One region of the Bacillus nitroreducens genome, then DNA from elsewhere that is predicted to be linked to it. Evidence: predicted binding sites of a transcription regulator. Region 1 holds the regulator's gene; each other region holds the start of a gene.

Region 1 (4,333 bases):
CACCCTTTTGTACACCTTCATATGCTTTTTCAGCCGTTCCTTCTAATGTCGGTAAGTTCTGTCTTGTTAAGACTAGTGCAGTTGGAACCTCTTTTGACTCGATCGCAACTCTCCATGCTGCAGCTGTTTCATTTCCATCTGCAGGTCGGATAACTGATAAATTTGGCATTGCTCTTAATGCAGGTAATTGTTCGATTGGTTCATGTGTTGGTCCGTCTTCACCAACTGCAATACTGTCATGCGTAAATACGTATGTGACAGGTACTTTCATAAGTGCGGCAAGTCTTATTGCTGGACGTAAATAATCAGAGAATACAAAGAATGTCCCACCGTACACCTTTAAACCACCATGGAGAGCCATTCCATTTAAGGCAGCCCCCATTGCAAACTCACGAACCCCAAACCATATATTGCGACCACTATAATCATGAGGCATAAAATCAGATGCACCATTGATCATCGTTTTATTTGACCCCGCTAAATCAGCCGAACCACCAAAAAATTGTGGCACGCTTTGCGCAATGGCATTTAATGTCTCGCCAGATGATGCTCTAGTTGCTAGCTTTTTCCCAACTTCGTAAACAGGCAATGATTTTTCCCAACCATCTGGGAGAGTACCATTTATAGCCATTTCCAACTGTTTTCCAAGCTCTTGGTTACTTTCCTTATAGCTACTGAATAAATTGTTCCATTCCTGCTCACTCTCTGCTCCCGTTTTTTGCACTGTTTCCTCAAAATGAGTATAAACCTCATTTGGAACATGAAAATCATTTTCAAACGTCCAATTGTATGCTTCCTTCGTTAATTTTAATTCATCAGCTCCCAATGGTTCCCCATGAGCCTTTGATTTTCCTGCGCGATTCGGTGAGCCATAACCAATTGTTGTTCGAACCTCAATGAGTGTTGGTCGATCTAAATCCCCTTTTGCTTCTTGAATCGCCTTATCAATTGCATCAATATCATTTCCATCTTCAACACGAATGTACTGCCAGCCATATGCCTTATATCTTTGCTCTACAGATTCAGAGAAAGCCTGATCAAGGTCTCCATCAAGTGAAATATCATTGGAATCATATAAAACGATTAAGCGACCTAGTTTCAAATGGCCAGCCATTGATGATGCCTCACTAGATACTCCTTCCATCAAGTCACCATCGCCACAAATGGCGTATGTATAATGATTAACGATTTCAAATTGGTCTTTATTGTAAACAGCTGCTAAATGTCGTTCTGCCATTGCCATTCCTACAGCCATAGCAATACCTTGACCAAGCGGACCAGTTGTAGCATCTACACCTGCTGTATGACCGTATTCGGGATGTCCTGGTGTTTTACTTCCCCATTGACGAAATTGCTTTAAATCGTCAATCGTTAAGTCATAACCTGATAAATGTAGCATGCTGTATAAAAGCGCAGATCCATGTCCAGCAGAAAGAACAAAGCGGTCACGGTTAAACCAGTTTGGGTTTTTCGGATTGTGTTTCATATGTCGTGTCCAAAGTGTATACGTCATCGGCGCAGCGCCCATTGGCATCCCTGGATGTCCTGAATTTGCTTTTTCTACTGCATCGATTGAAAGTGTTCGAATCGAGGCTATTGATAAATCAGTAATTGAATGTGTCATTAAGCAATTCATCCTTTCAAGTTTTGTTCTTTATCATGTAAAAATAATGGGTTCTTGTGTAGTATGCACAAAAAAAAAGAATACATAGAAATCTATGTATTCTTTGTTAATGTAAATTTTTACGTTTACTCTCTTTTAATTTTTCTGGAGTTACATCATTACCCTCAGGATCGACAATCTTTACTGAGTGTAATGTATTAGTCATTGAACTTCTGAAAACACGTAAATACTCTTGCCTTAGTTCTTGTTGTTCTTCTTTTTCTTTATCAGTAAGGCCTACTGTTTTAGACTTCTTTGATAGTGCGTTGATCCGCTCAATTTTATCTTTTGAAAGCATAGTATGACTCCTTGTATTTTCATTTCTAAATCATAGTACATAGTACTAGATGAAAGGAAATTTTACAAGTGTTCTACTAATTGTCTTTTTCCTTTAGCTTGCAGTAATGAACACCATTCCCATGCTTAATAAAACAAAAAGTACATAATAGATAAACCCGTCTTTTATATTTTTTAACATCTTTCTCACTCCTATAGAATGTTTGTTCGCATTTTATGTTTTTATCATATACCGAACAAATGTTTTTGTCAACAATAATTCGAACTTATGTTTGTATAACATAGTAAAACATGTTATACTTTATTTAAGAATTTCGGTATTTGTCGTAATCGTGTAGATAAATAAACCAAAGAAGATAAACACGAAACATACATATAAAAAGAATATTTATAGTTAGGGGATGAGTGTAGATGACAACTAAGCTTTCAAAAAGACAGCAAGATATATTGAATTACATTAAACAAGAAGTGAAAGATAAAGGATACCCACCTTCCGTTAGGGAAATTGGTGAAGCTGTTGGACTTGCATCAAGTTCAACAGTACATGGCCATTTGTCCAGACTTGAGAGCAAAGGGTTAATCCGAAGAGACCCGACAAAACCTCGTGCCATCGAAATTTTACATGTCGATGAAAATGAAACAATTCCGACTGCAAATGTCGTAAATGTTCCTGTCATCGGTAAAGTCACTGCTGGTCAACCCATTACAGCGGTAGAAAATATTGAAGAGTACTTTCCATTGCCTGATCGTTTCGCTGCTCATGACGACCAAATTTTCATGCTAGAAATCATGGGTGACAGTATGATAGAAGCTGGAATTCTCGACGGAGACTATGTAATCGTTAGACAACAGAATTCAGCAAATAACGGGGATATTGTCGTTGCGATGACAGAAGAAGATGAAGCGACCGTAAAACGTTTCTTTAAAGAAAAAGACCATATTCGCTTGCAACCCGAAAATTCTATGCTTGAACCAATTATTCTAAAGAACGTAAGCATTCTTGGAAAAGTGGTTGGCGTATACCGTACGATTCATTAAGTAGCAAAAGAACATTTCGTTATCGAAATGTTCTTTCTCGCTAACATCAAAGAACCCTTACCACGAATGGTAAGGGTTCTTATTATTTTATTAATACATTTTCATATATTGTTCTCTTTCCCATGGATGAACTTGAGTACGGAACATATCCCATTCAATTTCTTTTGCTTCAACAAAATGTTCGAATAAATGTCCGCCTAACGCTTTGATTAACACCTCATCCTGCTTAAGCTTATCTAATGCTAGAGATAGTGTCGGTGGTAAGTCTACGATTCCCGCTTCATTGCGCTCTTCTTTATTCATGATATAGATATTTCTGTCTACTGGTGCAGGTGGCGTTAATTTATTCTTAATACCATCCAAACCAGAAGCGAGTAATACAGCCATGGCCATATATGGATTTGCAGAAGGATCGACAGAACGTACCTCTACACGAGTACTTAATCCACGTGAAGCTGGTATACGAACAAGTGGACTTCTATTCTGAGCAGACCATGCCACATAACATGGTGCTTCATAACCAGGAACTAAGCGTTTATAAGAGTTAACAGTCGGATTTGTTACAGCTGTAAAATTCGGAGCATGCTTTAGAATACCAGCTATAAATTGTTTCGCTGTTTCGCTTAATTGAAGGTCGCCTTCTGGATCAAAAAATGCATTTTTTTCGCCTTTGAACAATGAAAGGTTACAGTGCATACCAGATCCAGCTACACCAAACAATGGCTTCGGCATAAAGGTTGCATGTAAACCATGTTTACGTGCAATGGTTTTTACAACAAGTTTGAACGTTTGAATTTCATCACAAGCCGTAAGAACATCCTCGTATTTAAAATCAATTTCATGTTGTCCAGGTGCTACCTCATGGTGAGAAGCTTCAATTTCAAATCCCATTTCTTCAAGCTCTAATACGATATCACGACGGCAGTTTTCACCTAGGTCCGTAGGTGCTAAGTCAAAGTAACCACCATTATCATTAAGCTCAAGAGTCGGTTCGCCGTTTTGGTCTAGTTTAAATAAGAAAAATTCAGGTTCGGGTCCGAGATTGAAATCCGTAAATCCTAACTCTTCCATTTCTTTCAAGACTCTTTTAAGGTTGTTTCGCGGGTCCCCTTCGAATGGGGTACCATCTGCATTATGGATATCACAAATTAAACGAGCAACTTTTCCTTTTTCGGCAGTCCATGGGAAAATAACCCATGTGTCTAAATCAGGAAAAAGGTACATATCTGATTCTTCAATGCGCACAAACCCTTCAATGGAAGAGCCATCGAACATCATTTTATTGCTCAATGCTTTTTCTAATTGACTTACAGGAATTTCAACATTTTTAATCGT
Region 2 (4,333 bases), 1.7 Mb from region 1:
GGACAAACAGGTTTACCAACACGGGCATATAATAAACGTAAATAATCATAAATCTCTGTTACGGTTCCTACCGTTGACCTAGGATTTCGGCTTGTGGTTTTTTGATCAATTGAAATCGCAGGCGATAAGCCTTCAATAGAATCAACGTCTGGTTTATCCATTTGTCCTAAAAATTGACGTGCATATGCAGAGAGTGACTCGACATAACGCCGTTGTCCTTCTGCGTATATGGTATCAAATGCAAGAGAGGACTTTCCAGATCCTGAAAGACCTGTCACGACGACTAATTTATCTCTCGGAATCGTCACATCAATATTTTTCAAATTATGTGCTCTTGCGCCTTTGACGACTATTTTATCTAGTGCCATGTTTTATGTCATCCTTCCGCTTTTAACTCCAAAATTAAATCACGTAATTCAGCTGCTCGTTCAAAGTTAAGTGCTTTTGCTGCTTCTTTCATTTCTGCTTCCATTTCAGCAATTACTTGATCGCGTTCTTTCTTCGATAATCCTGTTAATTTAGGTACTGCTTCATAACTTTCTGTATCTTCAGCAGCTTGAGTGGCACGAATTACATCGCGAATCTCTTTTTGAATCGTTTGAGGTGTAATGCCATGTTTTTTGTTATATTCCTCTTGAATCTCACGACGTCGCTTCGTTTCATTAATCGCAATTTCCATTGATTTTGTAATTTTATCAGCATACATAATGACTCTTCCATTTGCATTCCTTGCTGCACGCCCAATTGTTTGGATAAGAGAACGTTCTGAACGTAAGAACCCTTCTTTATCTGCATCAAGTATCGCAACAAGTGATACCTCAGGAATATCCAATCCTTCACGTAGTAAGTTGATTCCTACTAGTACATCATGTTTACCCATTCGTAGATCACGAATGATTTCAATCCGCTCAAGGGTTTTAATCTCCGAGTGTAAATACGTTACCTTAATCCCAATATCCTTTAGATAATCGGTTAAATCCTCGGACATTTTTTTCGTTAAGGTGGTAATAAGTACACGTTCATTTTTATTAATTCGATCTTGAATTTCACCTAATAAATCATCAATTTGACCTTCAATTGGACGAACATCAATTATTGGATCTAATAAACCTGTTGGACGTATAATTTGCTCAACCATTTCATCGGTATGCTCAATTTCATAAGGACCTGGTGTTGCTGAAACATTTATGATTTGGTTGATATGTTTCTCGAATTCTTCAAAACGGAGTGGTCGGTTATCCAATGCTGAAGGTAATCGGAACCCATGATCGACCAATACTTGTTTTCTCGCTTGGTCACCATTAAACATCCCTCGAATTTGTGGCAACGTAACATGTGACTCATCGACGACAATCAACAAGTCGTCAGGAAAATAATCCAATAATGTATAAGGTGTCGAACCTGGGGGGCGCAATGTTAGATGTCTTGAGTAGTTTTCAATCCCCGAGCAAAAGCCCATTTCCCGCATCATTTCAAGATCATAATTTGTTCGTTGCTCAAGTCGTTGTGCCTGAAGCAATTGACCATTTTCACGAAGTTCGGCTAATCGTTCTTCAAGCTCAGCCTCGATATTTTTTATCGCAATTTGCATTTTTTCTTCACGCGTAACGAAGTGGGATGCTGGGAAAATAGCAACATGCTCTCGCTCACCAAGAATCTCACCCGTTAATGCATCAACTTCTCGGATTCGATCAATTTCATCACCAAAAAACTCCACGCGAATACAATGCTCATCACGTGATGCTGGAAAAATTTCGACAACGTCTCCTCTAACTCGGAAAGTTCCACGGCGAAAATCAATGTCATTTCGTTCATACTGCACATCAACAAGTTTGTGTAAGAGTTGATTCCGCTCAATTTCCATTCCTGTACGAAGGGATACAACGAGTTCTCTATATTCCTCTGGCGAACCTAAACCATAGATGCATGATACACTCGCAATGATAATAACATCTCGTCGTTCAAACAATGCCGATGTGGCTGAGTGACGTAATTTATCTATCTCATCATTTACACTGGAGTCTTTTTCGATATATGTATCTGAGGACGGTACATAGGCCTCAGGTTGGAAGTAGTCATAGTAACTGACAAAGTACTCAACAGCATTATTCGGAAAAAATTCCTTAAACTCACTATACAGCTGTCCAGCTAACGTTTTATTGTGTGCAATGATCAATGTTGGTCGATTCACTTCTTTGATCACATTTGATATCGTAAACGTTTTTCCTGTCCCAGTTGCCCCTAATAGCGTTTGATACTTTTTCCCCGCCTTAATGCCCTCAACAAGTTCTTTAATTGCTCGTGGCTGATCACCTTGTGGTGAATACTTTGACACTAATTCAAACTGATCCTTCATCTGCCATCCTCCCATCTATTTTTAACGATTTCCCTTGACTATTTTATGTACTCTCCCACTGACTTTTTCTCGATAGAAACATTGTACCACAAACTGACTCAAAACAAACAAAAATACGAACTGATATTCGATTTAATTTCACTAATTGAACGAGTTGGATTGATTGTTTTTATTTATATAAGGCTTATGAAAAAGAAATGGAAGCCTACAAATTGATTGTTTCCTCTTCATATTACCTATAAATAGGAGTCGACATTCGTGAATCGATTGTTTCCCTCTTCACATCATTATGTTTAACTCTCTATCCGCAATTGTGATGCCCTCTATGAACCTATAGAATAAAAAAATAGCCTGTAACTTTAAAGTTACAGGCTATTTTTGTGGTCTTTTCCCCATGTTTCTTGCGTATAAAAATCCGACTCCTAGAGAAATGACATCGGCAATTATGATAAGTGTTGAATCAGAATAACCCTTGTAAATAGATGCCACAATCAGGGCAATTGCAAGTAATGTTCCAACATAATAATTATAAGTGACCCTTGTAAAGAAAACGACGAGTACGCCTGGAAGAATAAGCGCCAGCAATATTTTTAATAGCATCAGTTCCGATCCTTTCAATGATTATAAGATAAATATAACAAATTGAATCTGAACCTGCTATTGAAACAGCTTTGGTTACTATTCTTTCAACTGCAAACGCCGTAAACTTACCAGTTATACCCCTTTATAATCATTACTTTCAAATAAATCTATAAGCTCGATATCCTTGTTTTTATCCTGGAAATATCGATACGTAAAATCATTTTCAAATAAAACAACATATCGGTCATTACGATCGCGAACAAGTAGACTTCTTGAATCAAATAAACGTGTGTCTACGTTTTTATTCCCAATCCATCTTGGAATTCGATTTCCTAGTGAGCTGAATTCCACAGAGACATTGTACTCCGCCTCTAATCGATGTTCAAAGACCTCATATTGAAGTTGCCCAACTGCACCGAGTATGAAATCATCATTTGATTCTTGTCTAAATAATTGAATCGCACCTTCTTGTACAAGTTGCTCGATTCCTTTTCTAAACTGCTTTGCTTTCATTACGTTCTTCACGCGAACTTTGCGGTACATTTCTGGTGGGAATACAGGCAGTTCCTGATAATGCATATCCTCTTTACTAACCGTTAATGTATCACCAATTTGATAGACATTCGGGTCATAGATTCCAATAATATCCCCAGGGTAAGCTTCATCAACTGTTTCACGGCTTGCAGCCATAAATTGCTGGGTCTGGTTCAATTTAATTGATTTCCCTGTTCGAGTAATATTCACACTCATCCCACGTTCAAATTTACCAGAACAAACACGTAAAAATGCAATTCGATCACGATGTTTCGTGTTCATATTTGCTTGGATTTTAAAGATATATCCAGAGAACGTTTCATCTTCAGGCGGAACTAAACCTAGGTTTGTTTTACGAGGTTTTGGTGCTGAAGCAAATTGTAAAAATGTATTAAAAAATGTTTCCACACCAAAATTTGCGAGTGCACTACCAAAAAATACAGGCGTTAGCTCACCTTTAGCTACAAGCTCCGCGTTAAAATCATTGCCCGCTTCATCTAATAAGAGTAGTTCATCTTGTGTACTATGATAAACTGGGCTATCCGTTATCGTCGGATGGTTACCATCCTCAAGCTCTTGTAGTGGGAAAATATTTTCATCTTCATTCCCTGCAAAATGAACAAATTGATTGTTGAAACGATCGACAATCCCTAAAAATCGCTTGCCCATTCCAACTGGCCAGTTCATTGGATATGATTCAATTCCAAGAACCTCTTCAATTTCCGCTAAAAGATCTAATGGATCCTTACCTTCACGGTCAAGTTTATTAATAAACGTGAAAATCGGAATCCCACGCATGCGACAAACCTTAAAGAGCTTAATCGTTTGTGGCTCGACTCCTTTAGTAGAGTCAATAATCAT
Region 3 (4,333 bases), 870 kb from region 1:
ATTTTTCCCTTCAATAAAACCATCTAAAGTAACAGCTAAATCTAAGATAATTTTTCTTTGTTTCGCACTGTTTGTCATAGCTATTCATCCTTTTCATTCCAGTTTTGTTTCAATTCATTTTATAAGAATAACACATTCAATTAAGATCATTTCAGCCGATGTTTACGAGGAGTTTAATCGGAAAAGCGCAGGTCGACTAACATGTTTATAGGAATATAGTGAACTTCTCCAAATTTATCGATTATATGCAATCGCCCCTGCAGAACATCATAGTGATGAACAGTACCAAGGAGAAGTTTGTGATGTTTGTTTTCATAATGTGTAATAATCATCTCTCTCCCCTCCTCCATTGCCTGACAAAGAATACCATTCATTTCTTCAATTTGCTGTTCATCAAGGTCTGGCTTTTGCTCATACGTATCTTCTTCCGCCCAATCCCTAAGTATTTTCACATGTTCTGGCAGCATCATTGCTGTCCACTTTATTGCTCCGCGGTCACGTATCAATTCTAATCACTTCTTTCTTCTTATGTCTAATTCTTAGCACCTTGCCAGTTTTCACCTTGAATCGGCCTCTAGAGGATCTTGTGAAAAGCTACTTTGAGAAACTCAAAGTAGCTACTTTTTTTCTCGTAGCCTCCAGGTCAGATTCTTAGCGCTTGTCGGGCTTTCAAGGCATCCGAGAGCATTCGCATCGTACAAATGCAAACCATTTTAGATGATGCGACATTAGTCACAGGATGTGGCAGTGTTTAGTCATTGTTCCTCTTTTGTTTGTGCATTTCTCATTAGTATGCCTTGTGGCCTCCAACTAGCTTGCTACGGTGTCTTGAAGTTCCTGCCTTTGTGTAAGAAACCGCACGCAGAATGGCATCTGAACCATATTTGCCACGAATACCATCCATCACATAACCAAGCTTATGCTGTTTAACACGATTAAGATAAAATAAATCTAATTGCATTTGGGTGTCCTCCTCGATATTCGAAAGTGCGATTGAAATTTTGCGAACCGTCTTGTTTGTATAAAATTTCTCAAATAATTCAAGACATACACGATACATTTCCATTGTGATATTTGTCGGTGTTTCAATCGTTTTTGAACGGTAAAACCCTCCACCAAACTCATCTTTGCTATAATGAATCCCAAGGCTAATCGTTCTTCCTACCTTCTTATGTCGACGAGCCCGTCTTGCAACTTCTTCGCACATTTCAAGAATGACATGCTTTACTTCTTCTGGGTCTGGGTAGTCACGCAATAAAATTTGGCTTTTTCCAAAACTGATCTGCCCTTGCATAATCGGGGCACCAATTTCTGATAAATCCACACCCCAAGCATGGTAATACAGTTGATTTCCCATCACTCCGAATTTTTTCTCAAGTAATTCAAGAGGATAGTGGGCAAGCTGACCAACGGTTGTAATCCCCATCCCATTTAAAGTTCGCTCTACTCTGCTTCCAATCCCCCACATTTCACTTAGTGGTGACACTGGCCATAACTTCTCGGGAATATCTTCATACGTCCATTCAGCAATTCCTTTTTTCTTTGCATCCAAATCTAAACATAGCTTTGCCACCAACATATTAGGACCAATACCTATAGCACAATCAAGACCGTATTCAGTTTTAATCTCCTGCTTGATCTTTTTAGCAATAGTTATGGCATCTCCCCATAATCTTTCAGTTCCATCAATCTTGATAAAACTTTCATCTACGCTATACACATGGATTGCACTTTTAGGTACATATCGGTTAAAAAGTCTTGTAATTTCTGTTGAAATTCGTAAATACAATGCCATTTTAGGGTTAACAATTTGAATTCGTGGATCCTTGGGGATTTCAAAGAGTCTTGAGCCCGTCTTAATCCCAAATTCCTGCTTAAGTTTTGGCGAAGCTGCGAGCACAATACTTCCTTGGCGCTCGGTATCTCCAACAACCGCCAAATAGCACTCAAGTGGATCAAGACCTAATAATACTGCAGCACAGCTGGCATAGAAGCTCTTTATATCCACACACAAAATCTTTTGAACAGGTAACTGGCTGTAATCCACCATAAACATCATCTCCAAAAAGAATATATGTTCGTATTTTATTCTTAATGATAGTAGAATATACGTTCGATTTCAATGGGAATAAAAAACAATCTAAAAAATGTATTCGAAATCTCCGTTATGGTTAATCGTGATCCCGTGATAACGTCACAAAGGATTATATTTTTCGAAAAATAGAGTAGCCATGAAAGAATGGGAAACAATAGGAAAAAAAAGGACGTGGACGCTGTGTTATCCTTTCTTTACCTCTTCCTTGGCTTCAGTTATCTTTGCCTATTTATTTGGGGGATTTTTTTGGCGAGAAAAAGTGGTTTATTACAACTCACCCACTTACTTTTACTAGTAATTATTGGTCTTATATATGATAACTTGATCATTGCAATAGGAAAGTTTATCGGTGAAGGGAATGTACTTGAGCGTTTAAGCTATGTGCGATTTTTATTACATGCCTTGTTTACTCCGACCCTAATTTTATTTGCATTCGGCATTTGTAAAAGGCTAGGATTACCATGGTCGAAAAAAACCATCTGGAAAATCGTATTTAGTCTGACGACACTCGGGTTAATACTATATGAATTGCTTGCTTCAGTTAGCGGGCTTGAACTTGAACCAAATTGGGAAGATGGCATCTTAACTTACACAAGTAATGGTCATTCAGACAGTCCGATCATGGTTATCATCGTAACGGTCATTCTAGGTATCATTGGGTTCATTTTGACTAGAAAGTTCCACTTTCCTTGGCTCTTGCTTGGTACAATCATCATGATTTCAGGTGGTATTTTAACTATCTGGATAAAAAATTCCTCCATTATGAATTTATTAGAACTTTTATTAATGATAGCGTTACTTATAACATGGCAATTCCAAGTCAAATATCAAAAAAGGCAAAATTGAAGAGAAGATATACCATTACCTTGGTCGGGACTGACTTCCTTACAATTACGAAGGAATTTTGAAGAAGACTTATATTTCGTTCAGTCCTTCATACACTCATGATACTGAGGTATTTTGCTTTGCTTGGGAATTCATAGTAGCAATGTAGGACATTTACTGGTGAATGTTACTTTGAACGTGACTCATATGTAACCACGTCAAATCCATTATTGTCAAAAAAAACTCACAAACTTCGATAGCACAAAGTTTGTGAGTAAAATAGAACGTTAGATGACTCCGCCCGCTTTATAGGTCTTATACTCATCTTCGCTCAATCCTAAATATTGAAGGAAGATTTCTTCGTTATGTTCACCAATGGACGGACCACTCCATTTAATTTGGCCTGGTGTTTTACTCATTTTCGGAACGATTCCTGGCATATGAACGGGCCCCATGTCTTTATCATCTACTTGTTGAATCATTTCTCTTTCATGGAAATGAGCATCGTTTGCGATATCCTCCATATTATAAACTGGTCCAGCAGGTATTCCATATTTGTCCATTAAATCAAGAACATCTTGTGCATTCGTGACTTTTACCCATTCACCAACTAAGCCTTCAATTTCAGCTTGGTTTTCCCCTCGGGCTTTATGTGTGTTGAATTTAGGGTCATCCAACCATTCCTCTTTTCCGATAGCTGTGGCAAGTCGATAAAATAGATGATCTGAATTCGCTGCAACAATAACCAATTTTCCATCTTTTGTTTCATACAAATTGGAAGGCGCTACACCTGGAAGGATCGAGCCAGTACGTTCTTTAATGATTCCATATTTGTAATACTCACCGATTCCATTTTCCATGACTGCAAAAACGGACTCATACAAGGCAACATCTATTTCCTGTCCTTCACTTTCGTTATTTTTCACCTGATTAAACAGTGCCATGATCGTTCCTAAGGCACCAAATAATGCAGCTAACGAATCCCCAATACTTACACCGATACGAGGTGGAACCTGTCCTGGGAAACCAGTTACATAACGCAAGCCTCCCATCGCTTCTCCTACACTACCAAAACCTGCTTTATCTTTATAGATTCCAGTTTGTCCATAACCTGAAATTCTCACCATGATTAATTTTTTATTTATTTTCTTTAGATCCTCGTATCCTAGGTTCATTTTATCTAGTGAACCTGGACGAAGGTTTTCGACGACAACATCTGCTTTACTGCACAACTTTTTCGCAAGCTCTTTTCCTTCGTCTGTTTTTAGATTTAGGGTAATACATTTTTTGTTACGGGCTTGCGCAGCCCACCAAACAGATTTTTCACCTTCTACTTTATTTCCCCATTTTCGAATATTATCTCCTTGGCCTGGCACTTCAACTTTGATGACTTCCGCACCAAAATCGGCAAGT

What was found. The regulator LexA, encoded in region 1, represses DNA repair genes until DNA is damaged. The targets are predictions, from matches to a motif close to CGAACATATGTTCG.
Region 2: a site for LexA is predicted at 2,473-2,486, ahead of uvrB (excinuclease ABC subunit UvrB). Genes of this name have one in related genera too.
Region 3: a site for LexA is predicted at 2,068-2,081, ahead of ACWPVE_RS16535 (Y-family DNA polymerase). Genes of this name have one in related genera too.

Annotation. Positions count from the first base shown of each region.
Region 1 is NZ_CAXHYI020000003.1:3,486,798-3,491,130, forward strand. It holds gene tkt (transketolase) at 1-1,624, opposite strand, end outside; gene ACWPVE_RS20925 (DUF896 domain-containing protein) at 1,731-1,961, opposite strand; gene lexA (transcriptional repressor LexA) at 2,372-2,998, shown strand; gene glnA (type I glutamate--ammonia ligase) at 3,089-4,333, opposite strand, start outside.
Region 2 is NZ_CAXHYI020000003.1:1,821,950-1,826,282, reverse strand. It holds gene uvrA (excinuclease ABC subunit UvrA) at 1-368, opposite strand, end outside; gene uvrB (excinuclease ABC subunit UvrB) at 377-2,356, opposite strand; gene ACWPVE_RS12595 (DUF2198 family protein) at 2,729-2,956, opposite strand; gene ACWPVE_RS12590 (peptide chain release factor 3) at 3,071-4,333, opposite strand, start outside.
Region 3 is NZ_CAXHYI020000003.1:2,614,665-2,618,997, reverse strand. It holds gene ACWPVE_RS16545 (dihydrofolate reductase family protein) at 1-78, opposite strand, end outside; gene ACWPVE_RS16540 (YolD-like family protein) at 174-506, opposite strand; gene ACWPVE_RS16535 (Y-family DNA polymerase) at 788-2,050, opposite strand; gene ACWPVE_RS16530 (hypothetical protein) at 2,342-2,941, shown strand; gene ACWPVE_RS16525 (CaiB/BaiF CoA transferase family protein) at 3,208-4,333, opposite strand, start outside.